Regions from separate parts of the Bacillus sp. DTU_2020_1000418_1_SI_GHA_SEK_038 genome, predicted to be linked through region 3. Evidence: a T-box and tRNA genes for the amino acid it is inferred to sense, from the RefSeq annotation. Region 3 holds a T-box; the other regions hold tRNA genes.
What was found. The T-box of region 3 lies ahead of RRV45_RS16400 (valine--tRNA ligase). A T-box ahead of a tRNA ligase gene usually reads a tRNA of that ligase, here a tRNA-Val.
Positions count from the first base shown of each region.

Region 1: it has a tRNA-Val gene. The T-box ahead of RRV45_RS16400 (valine--tRNA ligase) is inferred to sense a tRNA for this amino acid. The anticodon was not compared.
Region 2: it has a tRNA-Val gene. The T-box ahead of RRV45_RS16400 (valine--tRNA ligase) is inferred to sense a tRNA for this amino acid. The anticodon was not compared.

Region 1 covers NZ_CP135435.1:92,702-99,779, reverse strand. The annotation lists rRNA gene RRV45_RS00515 (23S ribosomal RNA) at 1-130, opposite strand, end outside; rRNA gene RRV45_RS00510 (16S ribosomal RNA) at 494-2,043, opposite strand; tRNA gene RRV45_RS00505 (tRNA-Ala) at 2,208-2,283, opposite strand; tRNA gene RRV45_RS00500 (tRNA-Pro) at 2,292-2,368, opposite strand; tRNA gene RRV45_RS00495 (tRNA-Arg) at 2,373-2,449, opposite strand; tRNA gene RRV45_RS00490 (tRNA-Leu) at 2,465-2,553, opposite strand; tRNA gene RRV45_RS00485 (tRNA-Gly) at 2,561-2,635, opposite strand; tRNA gene RRV45_RS00480 (tRNA-Leu) at 2,649-2,730, opposite strand; tRNA gene RRV45_RS00475 (tRNA-Lys) at 2,740-2,815, opposite strand; tRNA gene RRV45_RS00470 (tRNA-Thr) at 2,835-2,907, opposite strand; tRNA gene RRV45_RS00465 (tRNA-Val) at 3,068-3,143, opposite strand; rRNA gene rrf (5S ribosomal RNA) at 3,154-3,270, opposite strand; rRNA gene RRV45_RS00455 (23S ribosomal RNA) at 3,343-6,277, opposite strand; rRNA gene RRV45_RS00450 (16S ribosomal RNA) at 6,752-7,078, opposite strand, start outside.
Region 2 covers NZ_CP135435.1:166,756-173,833, forward strand. The annotation lists rRNA gene RRV45_RS00910 (23S ribosomal RNA) at 78-3,012, shown strand; rRNA gene rrf (5S ribosomal RNA) at 3,085-3,201, shown strand; tRNA gene RRV45_RS00920 (tRNA-Asn) at 3,218-3,292, shown strand; tRNA gene RRV45_RS00925 (tRNA-Thr) at 3,329-3,401, shown strand; tRNA gene RRV45_RS00930 (tRNA-Glu) at 3,421-3,495, shown strand; tRNA gene RRV45_RS00935 (tRNA-Val) at 3,500-3,575, shown strand; tRNA gene RRV45_RS00940 (tRNA-Thr) at 3,736-3,808, shown strand; tRNA gene RRV45_RS00945 (tRNA-Tyr) at 3,820-3,904, shown strand; tRNA gene RRV45_RS00950 (tRNA-Gln) at 3,982-4,056, shown strand; tRNA gene RRV45_RS00955 (tRNA-Lys) at 4,185-4,257, shown strand; gene rocF (arginase) at 4,677-5,573, shown strand; gene RRV45_RS00965 (aspartyl-phosphate phosphatase Spo0E family protein) at 5,608-5,766, opposite strand; gene sigW (RNA polymerase sigma factor SigW) at 6,010-6,573, shown strand; gene RRV45_RS00975 (anti-sigma factor) at 6,777-7,078, shown strand, end outside.
Region 3 covers NZ_CP135435.1:3,265,418-3,272,495, forward strand. The annotation lists gene RRV45_RS16390 (sensor domain-containing diguanylate cyclase) at 1-176, opposite strand, end outside; gene RRV45_RS16395 (bifunctional folylpolyglutamate synthase/dihydrofolate synthase) at 261-1,568, opposite strand; gene RRV45_RS16400 (valine--tRNA ligase) at 1,676-4,321, opposite strand; T-box leader at 4,382-4,659, opposite strand; gene RRV45_RS16405 (hypothetical protein) at 4,905-5,096, shown strand; gene ysxE (spore coat protein YsxE) at 5,111-6,172, opposite strand; gene spoVID (stage VI sporulation protein D) at 6,281-7,078, opposite strand, start outside.

The DNA of each region.
Region 1 (7,078 bases), 1.3 Mb from region 3:
TGGGTTCCCCCATTCGGAAATCTCCGGATCAAAGCTTACTTACAGCTCCCCGAAGCATATCGGTGTTAGTCCCGTCCTTCATCGGCTCCTAGTGCCAAGGCATTCACCGTGCGCCCTTATTAACTTAACCTGTTCGGCAAATGATAAGCGGCGCATCTCTGCGTCAGCTCTCTCGCTGTGCTCCTCACGTATCAACTGCGTACGTTCCGGTGCTCGCTCGGTCGCTTCCTTGATCTGCTTGCTTCTCATTTCCCTCACGATTTGTGAATAGATTAATTTCTATTCTCGTGATTGGTTGTTTTTAACTCTATATTAAATAGAGAGAATAACTAAAATGGCGATTACTCGGTTATTGCTTCTTCATAATCATTATCTAGTTTTCAAGGAACAAAAAACACTAATTTACATAGTGTTTTGAGAGATAATTCCCTCAAAACTGAACGAACAAGTAACGTCTTTTATTGAAGTATCAAGTACTTCAAATCTTCCTTAGAAAGGAGGTGATCCAGCCGCACCTTCCGATACGGCTACCTTGTTACGACTTCACCCCAATCATCTGTCCCACCTTAGGCGGCTGGCTCCAAAAGGTTACCCCACCGACTTCGGGTGTTACAAACTCTCGTGGTGTGACGGGCGGTGTGTACAAGGCCCGGGAACGTATTCACCGCGGCATGCTGATCCGCGATTACTAGCGATTCCGGCTTCATGCAGGCGAGTTGCAGCCTGCAATCCGAACTGAGAATGGTTTTATGGGATTGGCTAAACCTCGCGGTCTTGCAGCCCTTTGTACCATCCATTGTAGCACGTGTGTAGCCCAGGTCATAAGGGGCATGATGATTTGACGTCATCCCCACCTTCCTCCGGTTTGTCACCGGCAGTCACCTTAGAGTGCCCAACTGAATGCTGGCAACTAAGATCAAGGGTTGCGCTCGTTGCGGGACTTAACCCAACATCTCACGACACGAGCTGACGACAACCATGCACCACCTGTCACTCTGTCCCCCGAAGGGGAAAGTCCTATCTCTAGGATTGTCAGAGGATGTCAAGACCTGGTAAGGTTCTTCGCGTTGCTTCGAATTAAACCACATGCTCCACCGCTTGTGCGGGCCCCCGTCAATTCCTTTGAGTTTCAGCCTTGCGGCCGTACTCCCCAGGCGGAGTGCTTAATGCGTTTGCTGCAGCACTAAAGGGCGGAAACCCTCTAACACTTAGCACTCATCGTTTACGGCGTGGACTACCAGGGTATCTAATCCTGTTCGCTCCCCACGCTTTCGCGCCTCAGCGTCAGTTACAGACCAGAGAGTCGCCTTCGCCACTGGTGTTCCTCCACATCTCTACGCATTTCACCGCTACACGTGGAATTCCACTCTCCTCTTCTGCACTCAAGTCCCCCAGTTTCCAATGACCCTCCACGGTTGAGCCGTGGGCTTTCACATCAGACTTAAAGGACCGCCTGCGCGCGCTTTACGCCCAATAATTCCGGACAACGCTTGCCACCTACGTATTACCGCGGCTGCTGGCACGTAGTTAGCCGTGGCTTTCTGGTTAGGTACCGTCAAGGTACCGGCAGTTACTCCGGTACTTGTTCTTCCCTAACAACAGAGTTTTACGATCCGAAAACCTTCATCACTCACGCGGCGTTGCTCCGTCAGACTTTCGTCCATTGCGGAAGATTCCCTACTGCTGCCTCCCGTAGGAGTCTGGGCCGTGTCTCAGTCCCAGTGTGGCCGATCACCCTCTCAGGTCGGCTACGCATCGTTGCCTTGGTGAGCCATTACCTCACCAACTAGCTAATGCGCCGCGGGCCCATCTGTAAGTGATAGCCGAAGCCATCTTTCAGCTTTCCTACATGAGTAGAAAAGAATTATCCGGTATTAGCTCCGGTTTCCCGAAGTTATCCCAGTCTTACAGGCAGGTTGCCCACGTGTTACTCACCCGTCCGCCGCTAACTTTTGGGAGCAAGCTCCCGCAAGTTCGCTCGACTTGCATGTATTAGGCACGCCGCCAGCGTTCGTCCTGAGCCAGGATCAAACTCTCCAATAAATTGTGAGTTGATTAGCTCATAAATGTCTTTTTAAAAAAAGACTAAAAGTTAAACGTTGACGTTTTTGTTCGTTCAGTTTTCAAAGAACTATCTTGTCGCTTAAGGCGACTTTTCAATAATACTACGTTTTTTAAACGGTGTCAATAACTTTTTTGAATCTTTTTGGTGGAGCCTAGCGGGATCGAACCGCTGACCTCCTGCGTGCAAGGCAGGCGCTCTCCCAGCTGAGCTAAGGCCCCAAAAATAATGGTCGGGAAGACAGGATTCGAACCTGCGACCCCTTGGTCCCAAACCAAGTGCTCTACCAAGCTGAGCTACTTCCCGAAAATGGCGCGCCCGAAAGGAGTCGAACCCATAACCTTCTGATCCGTAGTCAGACGCTCTATCCAATTGAGCTACGGGCGCATTCTTTAATTTAAATGGTGCCGAGGACCGGAATCGAACCGGTACGGTAGTCACCTACCGCAGGATTTTAAGTCCTGTGCGTCTGCCAGTTCCGCCACCCCGGCATTTTTTTGGAGCGGAAGACGGGATTCGAACCCGCGACCCCCACCTTGGCAAGGTGGTGTTCTACCACTGAACTACTTCCGCTTATCTTTATGAATGCGGGTGAAGGGAGTCGAACCCCCACGCCTCGCGGCGCCAGATCCTAAGTCTGGTGCGTCTGCCAATTCCGCCACACCCGCATATATAAATGGTGAGCCATGAAGGACTCGAACCTTCGACCCTCTGATTAAAAGTCAGATGCTCTACCGACTGAGCTAATGGCTCGTATAAGTTTCAAAAACAGTGCCGGCCAGAGGACTCGAACCCCCAACCTACTGATTACAAGTCAGTTGCTCTACCAATTGAGCTAGGCCGGCATATATAATATTTAGCTCTAATTTAGTTACTGCTAATAAATGTGCTCCAAAGCCCTGCGGTCTTTGCCGCAGATTTTAAAAGTTTGCCATTCGAGGGGTAAAGCTTCGTTGTTGCAAGCTTTTAAAATCCTCTACCAATTGAGCTAGGCCGGCATAATCATGGTGGAGGATGACGGGATCGAACCGCCGACCCTCTGCTTGTAAGGCAGATGCTCTCCCAGCTGAGCTAATCCTCCATTTATTAAAGCCTAGCGGCGTCCTACTCTCACAAGGGGACAGCCCCTAACTACCATCGGCGCTGAAAAGCTTAACTTCCGTGTTCGGGATGGGAACGGGTGTGACCTTTTCGCTATCGCCACTAGACCTATTTTATTGAGGTTTGTTCCCTCAAAACTAGATAATGCTGAAGAAGTTATTCGAGTAATCATACTAAATGTGGTTAAGTCCTCGACCGATTAGTATTTGTCAGCTCCACGTGTCGCCACGCTTCCACCTCAAACCTATCAACCTGATCATCTTTCAGGGGTCTTACTAGCTTGACGCTATGGGAAATCTCATCTCGAGGGGGGCTTCATGCTTAGATGCTTTCAGCACTTATCCCGTCCGCACATAGCTACCCAGCTATGCCTTTGGCAAGACAACTGGTACACCAGCGGTGCGTCCATCCCGGTCCTCTCGTACTAAGGACAGCTCCTCTCAAATTTCCTGCGCCCACGACGGATAGGGACCGAACTGTCTCACGACGTTCTGAACCCAGCTCGCGTACCGCTTTAATGGGCGAACAGCCCAACCCTTGGGACCGACTACAGCCCCAGGATGCGATGAGCCGACATCGAGGTGCCAAACCTCCCCGTCGATGTGGACTCTTGGGGGAGATAAGCCTGTTATCCCCGGGGTAGCTTTTATCCGTTGAGCGATGGCCCTTCCATGCGGAACCACCGGATCACTAAGCCCGACTTTCGTCCCTGCTCGACTTGTAGGTCTCGCAGTCAAGCTCCCTTATGCCTTTACACTCTTCGAATGATTTCCAACCATTCTGAGGGAACCTTTGGGCGCCTCCGTTACTCTTTAGGAGGCGACCGCCCCAGTCAAACTGCCCACCTGACACTGTCTCCCGCCCCGATCAGGGGCGCGGGTTAGAATTTCAATACAGCCAGGGTAGTATCCCACCAATGCCTCCACCGAAGCTGGCGCTCCGGCTTCCAAGGCTCCTACCTATCCTGTACAAGCTGTACCGAAATTCAATATCAGGCTACAGTAAAGCTCCACGGGGTCTTTCCGTCCTGTCGCGGGTAACCTGCATCTTCACAGGTACTATAATTTCACCGAGTCTCTCGTTGAGACAGTGCCCAGATCGTTACGCCTTTCGTGCGGGTCAGAACTTACCTGACAAGGAATTTCGCTACCTTAGGACCGTTATAGTTACGGCCGCCGTTTACTGGGGCTTCAATTCAGAGCTTCGCTTGCGCTAACCCCTCCTCTTAACCTTCCAGCACCGGGCAGGCGTCAGCCCCTATACTTCGCCTTGCGGCTTCGCAGAGACCTGTGTTTTTGCTAAACAGTCGCCTGGGCCTATTCACTGCGGCTCATCCGGGCTATTCACCCAAATGAGCACCCCTTCTCCCTAAGTTACGGGGTGATTTTGCCGAGTTCCTTAACGAGAGTTCTCTCGCTCACCTTAGGATTCTCTCCTCGCCTACCTGTGTCGGTTTGCGGTACGGGCACCTTTTCCCTCGCTAGAGGCTTTTCTTGGCAGTGTGGATTCAGGAACTTCGGTACTATATTTCCCTCGCTATCACAGCTCAAGCTTAACGCAAGCGGGATTTGCCTCGCTTGCACTCTAACTGCTTAGACGCGCTATTCCAGCAGCGCGCTTACCCTATCCTCCTGCGTCCCCCCATTGCTCAAACGGTAAAGAGGTGGTACAGGAATATCAACCTGTTGTCCATCGCCTACGCTTTTCAGCCTCGGCTTAGGTCCCGACTAACCCTGAGCGGACGAGCCTTCCTCAGGAAACCTTAGGCATTCGGTGGATGGGATTCTCACCCATCTTTCGCTACTCATACCGGCATTCTCACTTCTAAGCGCTCCACCAGTCCTTACGGTCTAGCTTCAACGCCCTTAGAACGCTCTCCTACCACGGACATCGCAGATGTCCATCCACAGCTTCGGTGATACGTTTAGCCCCGGTACATTTTCGGCGCAGAGTCACTCGACCAGTGAGCTATTACGCACTCTTTAAATGGTGGCTGCTTCTAAGCCAACATCCTGGTTGTCTAAGCAACTCCACATCCTTTTCCACTTAACGTATACTTTGGGACCTTAACTGGTGGTCTGGGCTGTTTCCCTCTTGACTACGGATCTTATCACTCGCAGTCTGACTCCCATGGATAAATCTTTGGCATTCGGAGTTTGTCTGAATTCGGTAACCCGATGAGGGCCCCTAGTCCAAACAGTGCTCTACCTCCAAGATTCTAACAACATGAGGCTAGCCCTAAAGCTATTTCGGAGAGAACCAGCTATCTCCAAGTTCGATTGGAATTTCTCCGCTACCCACACCTCATCCCCGCACTTTTCAACGTGCGTGGGTTCGGTCCTCCATCCAGTGTTACCTGGACTTCAACCTGGACATGGGTAGGTCACCTGGTTTCGGGTCTACGACCACATACTCATACGCCCTATTCAGACTCGCTTTCGCTGCGGCTCCGTCTATTCAACTTAACCTTGCATGTAATCGTAACTCGCCGGTTCATTCTACAAAAGGCACGCCATCACCCGTTAAAGGGCTCTGACTACTTGTAGGCACACGGTTTCAGGAACTATTTCACTCCCCTTCCGGGGTGCTTTTCACCTTTCCCTCACGGTACTGGTTCACTATCGGTCACTAGGGAGTATTTAGCCTTGGGAGATGGTCCTCCCTGCTTCCGACGGGATTTCACGTGTCCCGCCGTACTCAGGATCCACTCTGGAGGGAACGAAGTTTCAACTACAGGGCTTTTACCTTCTCTGGCCGGCCTTTCCAGACCTGTTCATTTACCTCGTTCCTTTGTAACTCCGTATAGAGTGTCCTACAACCCCAAGAGGCAAGCCTCTTGGTTTGGGCTAATCCCGTTTCGCTCGCCGCTACTCAGGGAATCGCGTTTGCTTTCTCTTCCTCCGGGTACTTAGATGTTTCAGTTCCCCGGGTCTGCCTTCAATACCCTATGTATTCAGGTAAAGATACTGTTCCATTACGAACAGTGGGTTCCCCCATTCGGAAATCTCCGGATCAAAGCTTACTTACAGCTCCCCGAAGCATATCGGTGTTAGTCCCGTCCTTCATCGGCTCCTAGTGCCAAGGCATTCACCGTGCGCCCTTATTAACTTAACCTGTTCGGCAAATGATAAGCGGCGCATCTCTGCGTCAGCTCTCTCGCTGTGCTCCTCACGTATCAACTGCGTACGTTCCGGTGCTCGCTCGGTCGCTTCCTTGATCTGCTTGCTTCTCATTTCCCTCACGATTTGTGAATAGATTAATTTCTATATCTCGTGATTGGTTGTTTTTAACTCTATATTAAATAGAGAGAAATACTAAAATGGCGATTACTCGGTTATTGCTTCTTCAAATCATTATCTAGTTTTCAAGGAACAAGGCCACTGATTTCAATCACATCGTGATTCTACATCGTAGCGACTCTTCATGCTGCCTTGCGACGAGCTGAGGAATACATCCTCGAATCTTCTGCGGCGCAGGAGCAAATATTGAGAAATTAAAATCATTTTAAAAATGATGATAATTCCCTCAAAACTGAACGAACAAGTAACGTCTTTTATTGAAGTATCAAGTACTTCAAATCTTCCTTAGAAAGGAGGTGATCCAGCCGCACCTTCCGATACGGCTACCTTGTTACGACTTCACCCCAATCATCTGTCCCACCTTAGGCGGCTGGCTCCAAAAGGTTACCCCACCGACTTCGGGTGTTACAAACTCTCGTGGTGTGACGGGCGGTGTGTACAAGGCCCGGGAACGTATTCACCGCGGCATGCTGATCCGCGATTACTAGCGATTCCGGCTTCATGCAGGCGAGTTGCAGCCTGCAATCCGAACTGAGAATGGTTTTATGGGATTGGCTAAACCTCGCGGTCTTGCAGCCCTTTGTACCATCCATTGTAGCACGTGTGTAGCCCAGGT
Region 2 (7,078 bases), 1.4 Mb from region 3:
AGCGTACGTAGTTGGTACGCGAGGAGCACAGTGACGGAGCTGACGCAGAGATGCGCCGCTTATCATTCACCGAACAAGGTTAAGTTAATAAGGGCGCACGGTGAATGCCTTGGCACTAGGAGCCGATGAAGGACGGGACTAACACCGATATGCTTCGGGGAGCTGTAAGTAAGCTTTGATCCGGAGATTTCCGAATGGGGGAACCCACTGTTCGTAATGGAACAGTATCTTTACCTGAATACATAGGGTATTGAAGGCAGACCCGGGGAACTGAAACATCTAAGTACCCGGAGGAAGAGAAAGCAAACGCGATTCCCTGAGTAGCGGCGAGCGAAACGGGATTAGCCCAAACCAAGAGGCTTGCCTCTTGGGGTTGTAGGACACTCTATACGGAGTTACAAAGGAACGAGGTAAATGAACAGGTCTGGAAAGGCCGGCCAGAGAAGGTAAAAGCCCTGTAGTTGAAACTTCGTTCCCTCCAGAGTGGATCCTGAGTACGGCGGGACACGTGAAATCCCGTCGGAAGCAGGGAGGACCATCTCCCAAGGCTAAATACTCCCTAGTGACCGATAGTGAACCAGTACCGTGAGGGAAAGGTGAAAAGCACCCCGGAAGGGGAGTGAAATAGTTCCTGAAACCGTGTGCCTACAAGTAGTCAGAGCCCTTTAACGGGTGATGGCGTGCCTTTTGTAGAATGAACCGGCGAGTTACGATTACATGCAAGGTTAAGTTGAATAGACGGAGCCGCAGCGAAAGCGAGTCTGAATAGGGCGTATGAGTATGTGGTCGTAGACCCGAAACCAGGTGACCTACCCATGTCCAGGTTGAAGTCCAGGTAACACTGGATGGAGGACCGAACCCACGCACGTTGAAAAGTGCGGGGATGAGGTGTGGGTAGCGGAGAAATTCCAATCGAACTTGGAGATAGCTGGTTCTCTCCGAAATAGCTTTAGGGCTAGCCTCATGTTGTTAGAATCTTGGAGGTAGAGCACTGTTTGGACTAGGGGCCCTCATCGGGTTACCGAATTCAGACAAACTCCGAATGCCAAAGATTTATCCATGGGAGTCAGACTGCGAGTGATAAGATCCGTAGTCAAGAGGGAAACAGCCCAGACCACCAGTTAAGGTCCCAAAGTATACGTTAAGTGGAAAAGGATGTGGAGTTGCTTAGACAACCAGGATGTTGGCTTAGAAGCAGCCACCATTTAAAGAGTGCGTAATAGCTCACTGGTCGAGTGACTCTGCGCCGAAAATGTACCGGGGCTAAACGTATCACCGAAGCTGTGGATGGACATCTGCGATGTCCGTGGTAGGAGAGCGTTCTAAGGGCGTTGAAGCTAGACCGTAAGGACTGGTGGAGCGCTTAGAAGTGAGAATGCCGGTATGAGTAGCGAAAGATGGGTGAGAATCCCATCCACCGAATGCCTAAGGTTTCCTGAGGAAGGCTCGTCCGCTCAGGGTTAGTCGGGACCTAAGCCGAGGCTGAAAAGCGTAGGCGATGGACAACAGGTTGATATTCCTGTACCACCTCTTTACCGTTTGAGCAATGGGGGGACGCAGGAGGATAGGGTAAGCGCGCTGCTGGAATAGCGCGTCTAAGCAGTTAGAGTGCAAGCGAGGCAAATCCCGCTTGCGTTAAGCTTGAGCTGTGATAGCGAGGGAAATATAGTACCGAAGTTCCTGAATCCACACTGCCAAGAAAAGCCTCTAGCGAGGGAAAAGGTGCCCGTACCGCAAACCGACACAGGTAGGCGAGGAGAGAATCCTAAGGTGAGCGAGAGAACTCTCGTTAAGGAACTCGGCAAAATCACCCCGTAACTTAGGGAGAAGGGGTGCTCATTTGGGTGAATAGCCCGGATGAGCCGCAGTGAATAGGCCCAGGCGACTGTTTAGCAAAAACACAGGTCTCTGCGAAGCCGCAAGGCGAAGTATAGGGGCTGACGCCTGCCCGGTGCTGGAAGGTTAAGAGGAGGGGTTAGCGCAAGCGAAGCTCTGAATTGAAGCCCCAGTAAACGGCGGCCGTAACTATAACGGTCCTAAGGTAGCGAAATTCCTTGTCAGGTAAGTTCTGACCCGCACGAAAGGCGTAACGATCTGGGCACTGTCTCAACGAGAGACTCGGTGAAATTATAGTACCTGTGAAGATGCAGGTTACCCGCGACAGGACGGAAAGACCCCGTGGAGCTTTACTGTAGCCTGATATTGAATTTCGGTACAGCTTGTACAGGATAGGTAGGAGCCTTGGAAGCCGGAGCGCCAGCTTCGGTGGAGGCATTGGTGGGATACTACCCTGGCTGTATTGAAATTCTAACCCGCGCCCCTGATCGGGGCGGGAGACAGTGTCAGGTGGGCAGTTTGACTGGGGCGGTCGCCTCCTAAAGAGTAACGGAGGCGCCCAAAGGTTCCCTCAGAATGGTTGGAAATCATTCGAAGAGTGTAAAGGCATAAGGGAGCTTGACTGCGAGACCTACAAGTCGAGCAGGGACGAAAGTCGGGCTTAGTGATCCGGTGGTTCCGCATGGAAGGGCCATCGCTCAACGGATAAAAGCTACCCCGGGGATAACAGGCTTATCTCCCCCAAGAGTCCACATCGACGGGGAGGTTTGGCACCTCGATGTCGGCTCATCGCATCCTGGGGCTGTAGTCGGTCCCAAGGGTTGGGCTGTTCGCCCATTAAAGCGGTACGCGAGCTGGGTTCAGAACGTCGTGAGACAGTTCGGTCCCTATCCGTCGTGGGCGCAGGAAATTTGAGAGGAGCTGTCCTTAGTACGAGAGGACCGGGATGGACGCACCGCTGGTGTACCAGTTGTCTTGCCAAAGGCATAGCTGGGTAGCTATGTGCGGACGGGATAAGTGCTGAAAGCATCTAAGCATGAAGCCCCCCTCGAGATGAGATTTCCCATAGCGTCAAGCTAGTAAGACCCCTGAAAGATGATCAGGTTGATAGGTTTGAGGTGGAAGCGTGGCGACACGTGGAGCTGACAAATACTAATCGGTCGAGGACTTAACCACATTTAGTATGATTACTCGAATAACTTCTTCAGCATTATCTAGTTTTGAGGGAACAAACCTCAATAAAATAGGTCTAGTGGCGATAGCGAAAAGGTCACACCCGTTCCCATCCCGAACACGGAAGTTAAGCTTTTCAGCGCCGATGGTAGTTAGGGGCTGTCCCCTTGTGAGAGTAGGACGTCGCTAGGCCTTAATTTTTTACTATTCCGCAGTAGCTCAGTGGTAGAGCATTCGGCTGTTAACCGAACGGTCGTAGGTTCGAATCCTACCTGCGGAGCCATTTTTTTGATGATTTAAATGAGCAGGTAGTTGTGATGCTTCCATAGCTCAGCAGGTAGAGCACTTCCATGGTAAGGAAGAGGTCAGCGGTTCGAACCCGCTTGGAAGCTTACCTTAATAATATTATATGGCCCATTGGTCAAGCGGTTAAGACACCGCCCTTTCACGGCGGTAACACGGGTTCGAATCCCGTATGGGTCACCATTTCGGAGGATTAGCTCAGCTGGGAGAGCATCTGCCTTACAAGCAGAGGGTCGGCGGTTCGATCCCGTCATCCTCCACCATATATGCCGGCCTATCTCAATTGGTAGAGGATTATAAAAGCTTACAGCAACGAAGCTTTTTTACCTCGAATGGCAAACTTTTAAAATCTGCGACAAAGACCATAGGGCTTTGGATCACAGTTATCAGCAGCAACTAAATTAGAAATGATTATTTAATTATGCCGGCCTAGCTCAATTGGTAGAGCAACTGACTTGTAATCAGTAGGTTGGGGGTTCGAGTCCTCTGGCCGGCATCTTATAATTTGGTGGGGTAGCGAAGTGGCTAAACGCGGCGGACTGTAAATCCGCTCCCTTTGGGTTCGGCGGTTCGAATCCGTCCCCCACCACCATTTATTTTTAATAAAAATATTAAAAATGGACATGTTATAACTAGTCCTTTTTATTTTGTAAATTATGTAGTTTACAATGGGCTATAGCCAAGCGGTAAGGCATCGCACTTTGACTGCGACATGCGTTGGTTCGAATCCAGCTAGCCCAGCCAGTTTTTTTAAAAACAGCTATGAAGCTTTACATCGTTGAATAGTTTTTAAAAAAACTTGCGACAAAGACCGAAGGACTTTGAAGCAATTTCCGACTACAATCAAAATTCAAGAAACAACATTACATTACGAGCCATTAGCTCAGTCGGTAGAGCATCTGACTTTTAATCAGAGGGTCGAAGGTTCGAGTCCTTCATGGCTCACTTAAGTAAATGAAAGAAGACCTTTAGGAAGATAATTCCTAAAGGTCTTCTTTCATTTTTTTTGATGAACCCTTTTTATCCGAAATATTAAAGGTGCCGGGCAATCAAGAAAAGGTAATGATGCCTATCCAGCCTAAAAAGTAGGTGGACCGGTCACCAAAAAGAGGTTCTGATTCCCGTCCGACCAGAAAAACAGAGAGAAAGCCCCTCATAAAGTGTTTATGATGCCCCCCTTCCTCTAAAGAACCACTCCTAAAACCACAACAAAGCATGCTGCTGAATATAAACGGTCCAAAAAGTAAAAAAATTAGGTTAATTCCGCATATATATACAGACTTTTGTCGAGTTGAGTCATTTCCTTGAATGGGGTTAAAATAAAAGTAGAAAATGAATTATTGGCTTAAGGGGAGGGCTTTTTTATGAAAAAGTTGGCGATTATTGGGATGCCTATGGATTTGGGTCAAGCGAGACGTGGAGTAGATATGGGGCCAAGTGCCATTCGATATGCAGGTGTGAATGAACGATTAAAAGCATTGTTTGATGAAGTTCATGACAAGGGGGATATTGCCATAGGCAGACCAGAAGTAGAGGTGGATCCGGTCTCCAACCTGCGTAATTTAAATTTAATTGCGGAAAAAACGGAATTGCTCGCTAAAGAGGTGGATCAAGCCATTGAGGATCAAGCATTTCCACTTGTGCTTGGAGGAGATCATAGTATTGCGATTGGCACGTTGGCTGGGGTCGCAAAGCATTATAAAAATTTAGGCGTTATTTGGTATGATGCTCACGGGGATTTAAATACGGCCGAGACTTCCCCTTCAGGAAATATCCATGGGATGCCGCTTGCTGTTAGTTTAGGCATGGGTCATCCATTGCTTACCAATGTGGGTGGCTATGCTCCGAAAGTAAGGCCTGAGAATATTGTTATAATCGGAGCTCGTGCTTTAGATGAGGGCGAAAGGGAACTAATAAAAAAGCTGGGTATTAAAGTGTACACGATGCATGAAATCGACCGTTTGGGAATGACGAAGGTTATGGAAGAAACGATTAGCTATTTGAAGGGAAAAACGGATGGGGTCCATCTGTCTCTTGATTTGGATGGCTTAGATCCCCATGATGCACCAGGAGTAGGAACTCCGGTTATTGGCGGTATTAGCTATCGGGAAAGTCACTTAGCTATGGAGATGCTAGCCGAAGCCCGATTAATAACCTCAGCTGAATTTGTGGAAGTAAATCCTATCTTAGATGAAAAAAATAAAACAGCATCAGTTGCTGTTGCATTAATGGGTTCATTATTTGGCGAAAAGCTTCTATAATAGAGAAACAGGCAGTGGCTCAAAATAGCCCTGCCTAATTATTTTTAATCTGGGTGTAGTATAAATTGAGCAGCCTATCTAATTCTGTGCTCATGTCTACTACTCGTTGGCTAGACAGAGGTGAGGAGGATGCTAAATTAATCATTTCTCTCCTGCAATCTTCTATATCCTTTAATAGTTTACATTCACACACATGAGACCACCCCTTTTTTGCTTATTGGGAGCTTAGGATTATCTGTTAAATAATAGAAATGCCTAAGCATGTACACCTTTTGGCAACTTTTCTTACTATAATCCCCGTAAAATAAAATTATTAAACCACAGCAGTAAAAATTTGTTAATATAGATATGGTTAGTATTTTTTAAAAAAAATGAAACCTTTTCCGCTATCGATCGTAATATCGATTAGCCGCACTAGAGCGGAGGTAAAAGAAAAATGGAGACAATCGTAAAGAAAAGGATTAAGCAGGTATTAAAAGGGGATCAGGATGCCTACGCAGAAATAGTAGAAATCTATAAAGAAAAGGTTTATATGATTTGCTACAGAATGCTGGGAAATAGACATGAAGCAGAGGACATCGCACAGGAGGCTTTTTTAAGAGCTTACGTGAACATTCATAGTTTTAATATAAATTTGAAATTCTCTTCATGGCTTTATCGAATTGCCACGAACCTATGCATTGATCGGATTCGAAAGAAGAAACCCGATTATTATTTAGATGCAGAGGTTGCAGGGACTGACGGGTTAACGATGTATTCACAAATCGCCTCTGATACGAGTCTTCCTGAGGAGGACCTCGAAAGTCTAGAGCTGCAAGAGACGATTCAAAGGGAAATATCCAAGCTCCCAGAAAAATACCGTACAGTGATTGTTCTTAAATATATTGAAGAGCTTTCCTTAAATGAAATAAGCAAGATATTGGATTTGCCATTAGGTACGGTTAAAACACGAATTCATCGGGGAAGAGAAGCATTAAGAACCCAATTACGATACGTATAACTTTATTCAGTAATCTTCCACCTCTTTAGGTGGTGAATTTGATGCAAATGAGTATCCAATTCAGCAGGGGTTCAAACCCTGGCTGAATAAAGTTAAGCCTCCGGCGAGCCTTTCAATTTTTTAAAGGAGTTTATCGAGCTAGCTCAGGTAAATCTGGGTGCAAATACGCCAGGGCGAATTTGATTATGAAGAGGGTGAGAACTTTGAAGTGTCCATCAGAAGTGATTCTTTATATGCATGAATATTTAGATGAAGAGATCTCAGCCGAACATGAAGCAGAGCTAAGAGAACACTTGCAAAGCTGTAAGGACTGCCAGACGCATTTCCATGAATTACGTAAGACCATTGCACTAGTCAGAAGCACTTCACATATACAAGCGCCATCCGATTTTACCGCAAATGTGATGGCCAAATTGCCTAAGGAGAAGCGAAAGGTCGGCTTCCAGCGATGGATTAGACAGCATCCATTAGTAACAGCTGCGTCTCTATTCCTCGTACTCATGAT
Region 3 (7,078 bases):
CCGTTTATAATCATTGGAGTTGCTGCTACAAAGAACGCAAGAATTAGAAAAACGATAATGTCAATTTCATGTCCAGCTATATGAGGCGGGTATAATTGATAGATTAGCCATAGACTGGGTGGGAATATGAAGAGCCACAGCCCCCAAATCATCTTTTTCTTTATAGCACTTATCATTTATACCCCTCCTCTCTAACTTTTATAGGATAATAGTAATAGTAATATGAACATCTTATCAAATTTTCAAAATAATGTCACATATCATTTTTCTACTTTTTCTGCTAGAAAAGGCTTCATTTCCGATAAAAAGTAAAGAGAGCCTGTTATTACAAGAATATCGTTTTCCTCCAGTGTACTGACATTTTCTTCAATTTCTTTCTTCCAATCAGGATTAAAGTGCTTATTCTTATTTCCGCTTAATTCAAATAACGCCTTGGCTTTAGCAGCACGTGGGTAATCGAATTCAACAAATGTGATTTTGTCAGCAATTGCATCTAAATTCCCAATCATTTTATCCAGTTTTTTATCGGCAAGAGCTGTAAAGATAAGGTTTATTTTTTTATCACTAAAACGCTTTTTAAGCTCACTTACTAATGCTGCGACTCCTTCTTCATTATGAGCGCCATCAATAACAATGACAGGATCTTTAGACATCATTTCAAATCTGCCTGGCCAGTAAGCCTTTTTTAAACCGCTGTAAAGATGCTTATCCTCGATTAAAAAGGAATAAAACTTATTTAATACTTCTGCTGCCATTACCGCTAATGCAGCATTCTCTGTCTGATGCGTTCCTGCCATCGATATTTCGAGATTGTCCCATTCTTTAAATGGTGTTTTTTGCGTAAATACTTCACCAGTTTGGCTTGATTTGTGATCTTTAATGACTATCTGGTTTCCAAGTGAATAGACAGGTGCTTTCATCTCTGCTGCTTTTTCAAGGATTACTTCTAGAGCTTCCTTCTGCTTAACAGCTGTGATCACACTTATACCTGGTTTAATAATTCCTGCTTTTTCAAAAGCAATCTCCGCATGTGTATCTCCGAGTATGCCTGTGTGGTCAAGACCGATGTTTGTAATGATGGAGAGAATCGGTAAAATAACGTTAGTTGAATCAAATCTGCCACCGAGTCCTACTTCATAAAGGACAATATCAACTGGGTTTACTCGTCCAAAATATTGAAAAGCCATGGCTGTAATGATTTCAAATTCAGTCGGACCGCCAAGCTCTGTCTCCTCTAATTCTAGGGAAAGGGGATAGATGTCATTAGCTAACCTGACAATGTCTTCATCGCTTACTGGCACCCCATTGATCGAAATTCTCTCATTAAATAGTTCGAAATAGGGTGAGGTAAACGTCCCAACCTCATACCCTGCCTCCTGAAGGATCGAGCGCAAATAGGTAACAGTTGATCCTTTGCCATTTGTTCCGCCTATATGTACAGCTTTTACCCTTCTCTCTGGGTGTTCCAGTTTTTCCATCATCCATTCCATTCTTTTTAGCCCTGGCTTAACTCCAAGCCTGAGCCTAGAGTGAATCCAAGAAACAGCCTCTTCATAAGTTGTGAACATGTTTACTGCCTCCAAAGTATGACGTAGTATTATGTATTTTTATAAACCAATTCTCAAATATCAAGAGGAAGACGAACCCAAACAATTGGATTCGCCTTCAATCAAAATTATTCCCCTTTTAATTCTTTAATGCGGGCTTCTACAGCAGCTCTTTTTTCACTGTAATCCTGCTCTTTTGCCTTCTCTTCTTCAATTACCTTTTCAGGAGCCTTTTTGATAAAGCCTTCATTGCTAAGTTTCTTTTGAACCCGTTCTACTTCTTTATCTAGCTTCTCCCATTCCTTCTGCAGACGGACGACTTCTTCCTCGATATTGATTAACCCTTCAAGTGGAAGATTAATCTCGGCACCTGTAACGATAGAAGTCATTGCCTTGTCTGGTGTATCTACTTCAATTGCAACAGTTAACTCTTCTGGGTTACAGAATCGTTCAATGTAACCGCGGTTATTTTCTAAAGTACGAAGAACAGTCTCGTCTTTAGCCTTTAAAATCATTTTGATTTTCTTGCTCATTGGCGTGTTTACTTCTGCACGGCTGTTACGAACGGAACGAATGATTTCCACTAGCAGCTTCATTTCGCCAGCCGCCTGATGGTCTGTGAAATCAGCATTTGCTTTAGGCCATTCGGCAACTGTAATTGACTCTCCTGCGTGAGGAAGGTTTTGCCAAATTTCCTCCGTGATAAACGGCATGAACGGATGCAGCAGACGCATTGTGTTGTCTAGTACATAAGCTAAAATCGAGCGTGTAGTTTTCTTAGCTCCTTCGTCTTCACCGTAAAGCGGAAGCTTCGCCATTTCAATATACCAGTCACAGAAGTCATCCCAGATAAAGTTGTATAGGACGCGGCCAACCTCTCCGAATTCGTAGCGGTCTGATAATCTTGTTACCGTTTCGATCGTTTCATTTAATCGAGTTAAAATCCATTTATCTGCAACTGATTTTTCACCAGTTAAATCGATTTCATCGTATGTCAGTCCATCCATATTCATTAAGGCGAAACGGGATGCATTCCAAATTTTGTTCGCAAAGTTCCAAGTTGCTTCCACCTTTTCCATGCTGAAACGCAAATCATGTCCTGGTGAGCTTCCCGTTGATAAGAAATAACGAAGAGAATCTGCGCCGTACTTATCAATAACATCCATTGGATCTACTCCGTTGCCGAGGGATTTACTCATTTTGCGTCCTTCAGCATCACGAACTAAACCATGGATTAATACATCTTTAAATGGTCTTTGATCCGTAAATTCAAGCCCTTGGAAAATCATACGAGATACCCAGAAGAAAATAATATCATAGCCTGTAACAAGACAAGCAGTTGGATAATAGCGTTTGAAATCCGCGGATTCAACATCCGGCCAGCCCATTGTGGAGAATGGCCATAATGCAGAGCTAAACCATGTATCTAATACGTCCTTATCTTGTTCCCAGTTCTCGATATCTTCTGGTGCCTCATGTGCAACATATACTTCACCAGTTTCTTTATGATACCAAGCTGGAATGCGATGTCCCCACCAAAGCTGACGGGAAATGCACCAGTCACGAATATTTTCCATCCAGCGAAGGTACGTATTTTCAAATCGATCCGGAACAAAGTTAACTTTTTCTTCCTTCGATTGTAGGGCAATGGCCTCATCTGCTAATGGCTGCATTTTTACGAACCACTGTGTTGACAAATAAGGCTCTACTACGGCGCCGCTGCGCTCAGAGTGGCCAACTGAATGCATATGTTCTTCAATTTTGAAAAGTACCCCTTGCTCTTGCAGATCCTTAACAATTTGCTTACGGCATTCGAAACGGTCCATATCCTTATATTTTCCCGCTCTTTCATTCATTGTGCCATCTTCATTCATGACAAGAACTCGTTCAAGATTATGGCGATTTCCAATTTCAAAGTCATTCGGGTCATGCGCTGGTGTAATCTTAACTGCACCTGAACCAAATTCCATATCAACATAATCATCACCAACAATTGGAATTTCACGTCCAACAATCGGAAGCTTAACTGTTTTACCAATTAAGTGCTTATAACGATCATCTTCAGGATGAACAGCTACTGCCGTGTCACCTAACATTGTTTCTGGACGTGTTGTCGCAATTTCTATATGTCCTGAGCCATCTGTAAGCGGGTATTTCATATGGTAGAACGCACCCTGAATATCTTTATGGATTACCTCGATGTCAGAAAGTGCCGTCTTAGTTGATGGGTCCCAGTTGATAATATATTCGCCCCGGTAAATTAGCCCCTTATTATACAATGTAACAAATACTTCACGAACAGCCTTTGATAAGCCTTCATCAAGTGTAAAACGCTCACGGGTATAATCTAAACCAAGTCCAAGCTTAGACCATTGCTGGCGGATATGGCTGGCGTATTCCTCTTTCCATTTCCAAGTTTCTTCAACAAACTTTTCACGGCCTAAATCATAGCGGCTTTTTCCTTCTCCGCGAAGCTTTTCCTCTACTTTTGCCTGTGTAGCAATCCCAGCGTGGTCCATCCCTGGAAGCCAAAGGACATCATAACCCTGCATACGCTTCATCCGCGTTAAAATGTCTTGAAGAGTTGTATCCCATGCGTGACCTAAATGAAGCCTTCCTGTCACGTTTGGAGGTGGAATAACGATTGTATACGGCTCTTTATCCGCATCATCCTTAGCCTCGAAAAATTTCCCCTTAAGCCACCATTCATAACGTCCCTGTTCAATTGATTGAGGGTCATATTTGGTTGGCATAGTTAATTCTTTTGTTTCCATTACACACATTCCTTTCTGATACATTCATTCTCTTGAAAAAACAAAAAACCCCACTCGTCATAAAAGGACGAATGGAGTTTGCTTCGCGGTACCACCTTTTTTTCAACCGAAAATAGAAATGCGGATGCGGCTTTATTTAAAAAGCATCTGCAATCTACATTTGATTGACTCTTAACTAGATAACGGATTTCCCGTCCTTCACTACTCGAAAATACATTCTTTCATGAAAGAAGCTCAAGGGCGACCTTCCAACGGTTCTGCTTAGAAAACCTTTCAGCTAATAGTTTTCCTCTCTTTAAGCAAATGGCCATCGTACTCTTCCCTGTCGTAGCTGTTCATTTATAATTGTCTAGATTTAGCGCCTAGCGCCTATACTTTTCTTTATTCAATATAGTACCTAATAAATAGGATGGACGTCAATCATTATTCCCTATTTATCAATATATTATACGATTGGACTTCATTGGTGCATCAAGTTTGATCAATTTGCCATTTGACAGTTTAGATTAATCCAAATTAAAAAGCACGATCATTGGGGATAACACATAGTATGATATGAGAAATGTTGGAAAGGGGCATGTAAATGAGAAGAAGGTATAATCCTTATACACTGCCGCCGTGGTTAAAAACAATAAGAGGGGCCTGCTCCCAATTCATTATTCCATTTTGCTGTTTTCAAGGAATACGTGTTATTATATTTCCAACTACCTTTGACGTACTATTCCTTGCTGTTTTAATATTTATTGCTGTTGCCTTTCGTCTTGAGTTATTATAGGGCCCAAAATCCTTTTAATTTTGGGCTCCTTCTTGTTGTGCAGCAGCCTCAGCCTGTGCTTTTGCTTCCTGCTTTTGCCTCTCGATCTCTTCCATCCTCGACAATACGTATTCCGTATTTTTTACTCGCCAATATTGCTTTTGATAGTGCAAAAGAATCTTTCGTTCATGATGGCTATAAGGATTTTTATAATATTTCTCAGCTGCACGAATAACCGCTCCTGGATGGGCAAAATAGCTTTGAAATAGCAGCAGTTCATCCTCCTTTAATGGGAAGTATTTCAAATAAGTATAAATCCATTCAATACAATCCTCTGCTCTCCTCGGAAAGGTTTTCAACGTACGTGACAAAAACGGCAGCAAGTCATGCAAAGGTGATCCTTGCTTAGCACGTTCAAAGTTTGAGAAGTAGCCATAGCCTCTTTCATCATATAAAAAATGGTCTGTTGAAATTTTCCCATGAACGGTTACAATTCTCGCTTTTTCATGATCCTTCGTTTTTTCATACCACTCTTTAAGTTTTCTAATTGAGAAATCTAAAGCCTGGTTCATTTCGTTATAGGAAAGGACAAACATTAATTCAAAGGGGGACAAATAGTCTCTCTGTTCACAGGCTTCCATAAATCCTTCCAAAAATTCCTTTTCCTTTTCCCTTTCTAACAGTGTTTTTTCAAAATGCTCAGCTCTATCTTCTTTACTAATCTTTAATTCAGTTGCTGATAAAGTATGGAGTCTAGCTAGTTCACGAAAGAGCTGATGGTGGCGTTCATGGCTTAATTCATTTGCTTCATTCATCATCCAGGGCATGAGGTAATAAAGTTCATTTTCATGTAATACAGCGTACCTTCCATCTAGAGTTGGAAAAACAGGTACGATGCGGTTATAGCCCTTTTGATATAGACTTTGGATTTGCTTGACAAAATCTCCCCCGTGTCTTGGGTCGATTTTTTTTAAGGCAAAAACTCCTTTATTGGAATAGACTTTTTGAATCCTTCCCATTTCCTCAACAAAATGCGGTTCTATTGCATAATGCTTTAAAATTGGAGAAACCTGTCGTAATCGATTCTTTTCATTCATAAGAATCACCTGCCTTTATAGAGGAGCGTAAACGCCAATGTGCTGGAGCTAGACAAATAGAAAAACTGAGCAGGTTCGTATTTACCTGCCCAGCCTGTTATTTAGAAATTATTTGTGGGCAACGGCTACAGGGATATAAAGGACCTGCCCCTCATATATATCTTGACTAATTTCCAAATGATTCACACTAAGCAACCGTTGAACAGGAATTTCATATCTTTCTGCAATGATATCGATCGTATCACCAAGCTGAACGATGCATACCTTAAGCTTAGCCACATCATCCTCTGACTTTCGGGCAAAAAATTCAGTTAAAGACATGCTTTTCTTTTTCGATGGCTTTTTCTTCTTTTTATCAGCAGCTTCCTCTTTTTCAGCAGCCTTTTTGGCTACATGATCAGAGGATTCGTCACTGCTGGATTCTTGATGATTTTCCATCTCAACTTCCTGCATCGGGCTTTCTTCCACATTTGGCATCGAATAGATTTCTTCGGCAGAAGGAGGTTGTTGTTCACTTCTTTGGGCCGAGAAGGAGATTTCTGGCTGTATTTCAATCTTTTCCGCAACAGCCTCTTCCTGAACTACTTCAATTCTTACTGCCTCTTCAGGCTGTTTTTTTGCTTCAGCCTCAAATGGAACAAAAATTGGATTTTTTTCCTTTTCTCCAAATGTCTCTCTTTCCTCTGCTGATTCTTCCTCTGCTTTTAAATTCCAATTTAATTCAGGCGTTGCCTCTTCTATATGATAAGCAGGCTCTTGATCCTCAGTCTCTGTTCTTGGAGGGGCATGCTGCTGTTCCCCGTACAAACCAGAAATAGTAAGATTCGCAGTTAACTTCATACAGCTTCTTTCGGGAAAAACATAATCAAAAGATTCGACTAACACATCAATATCATGAACACTTTC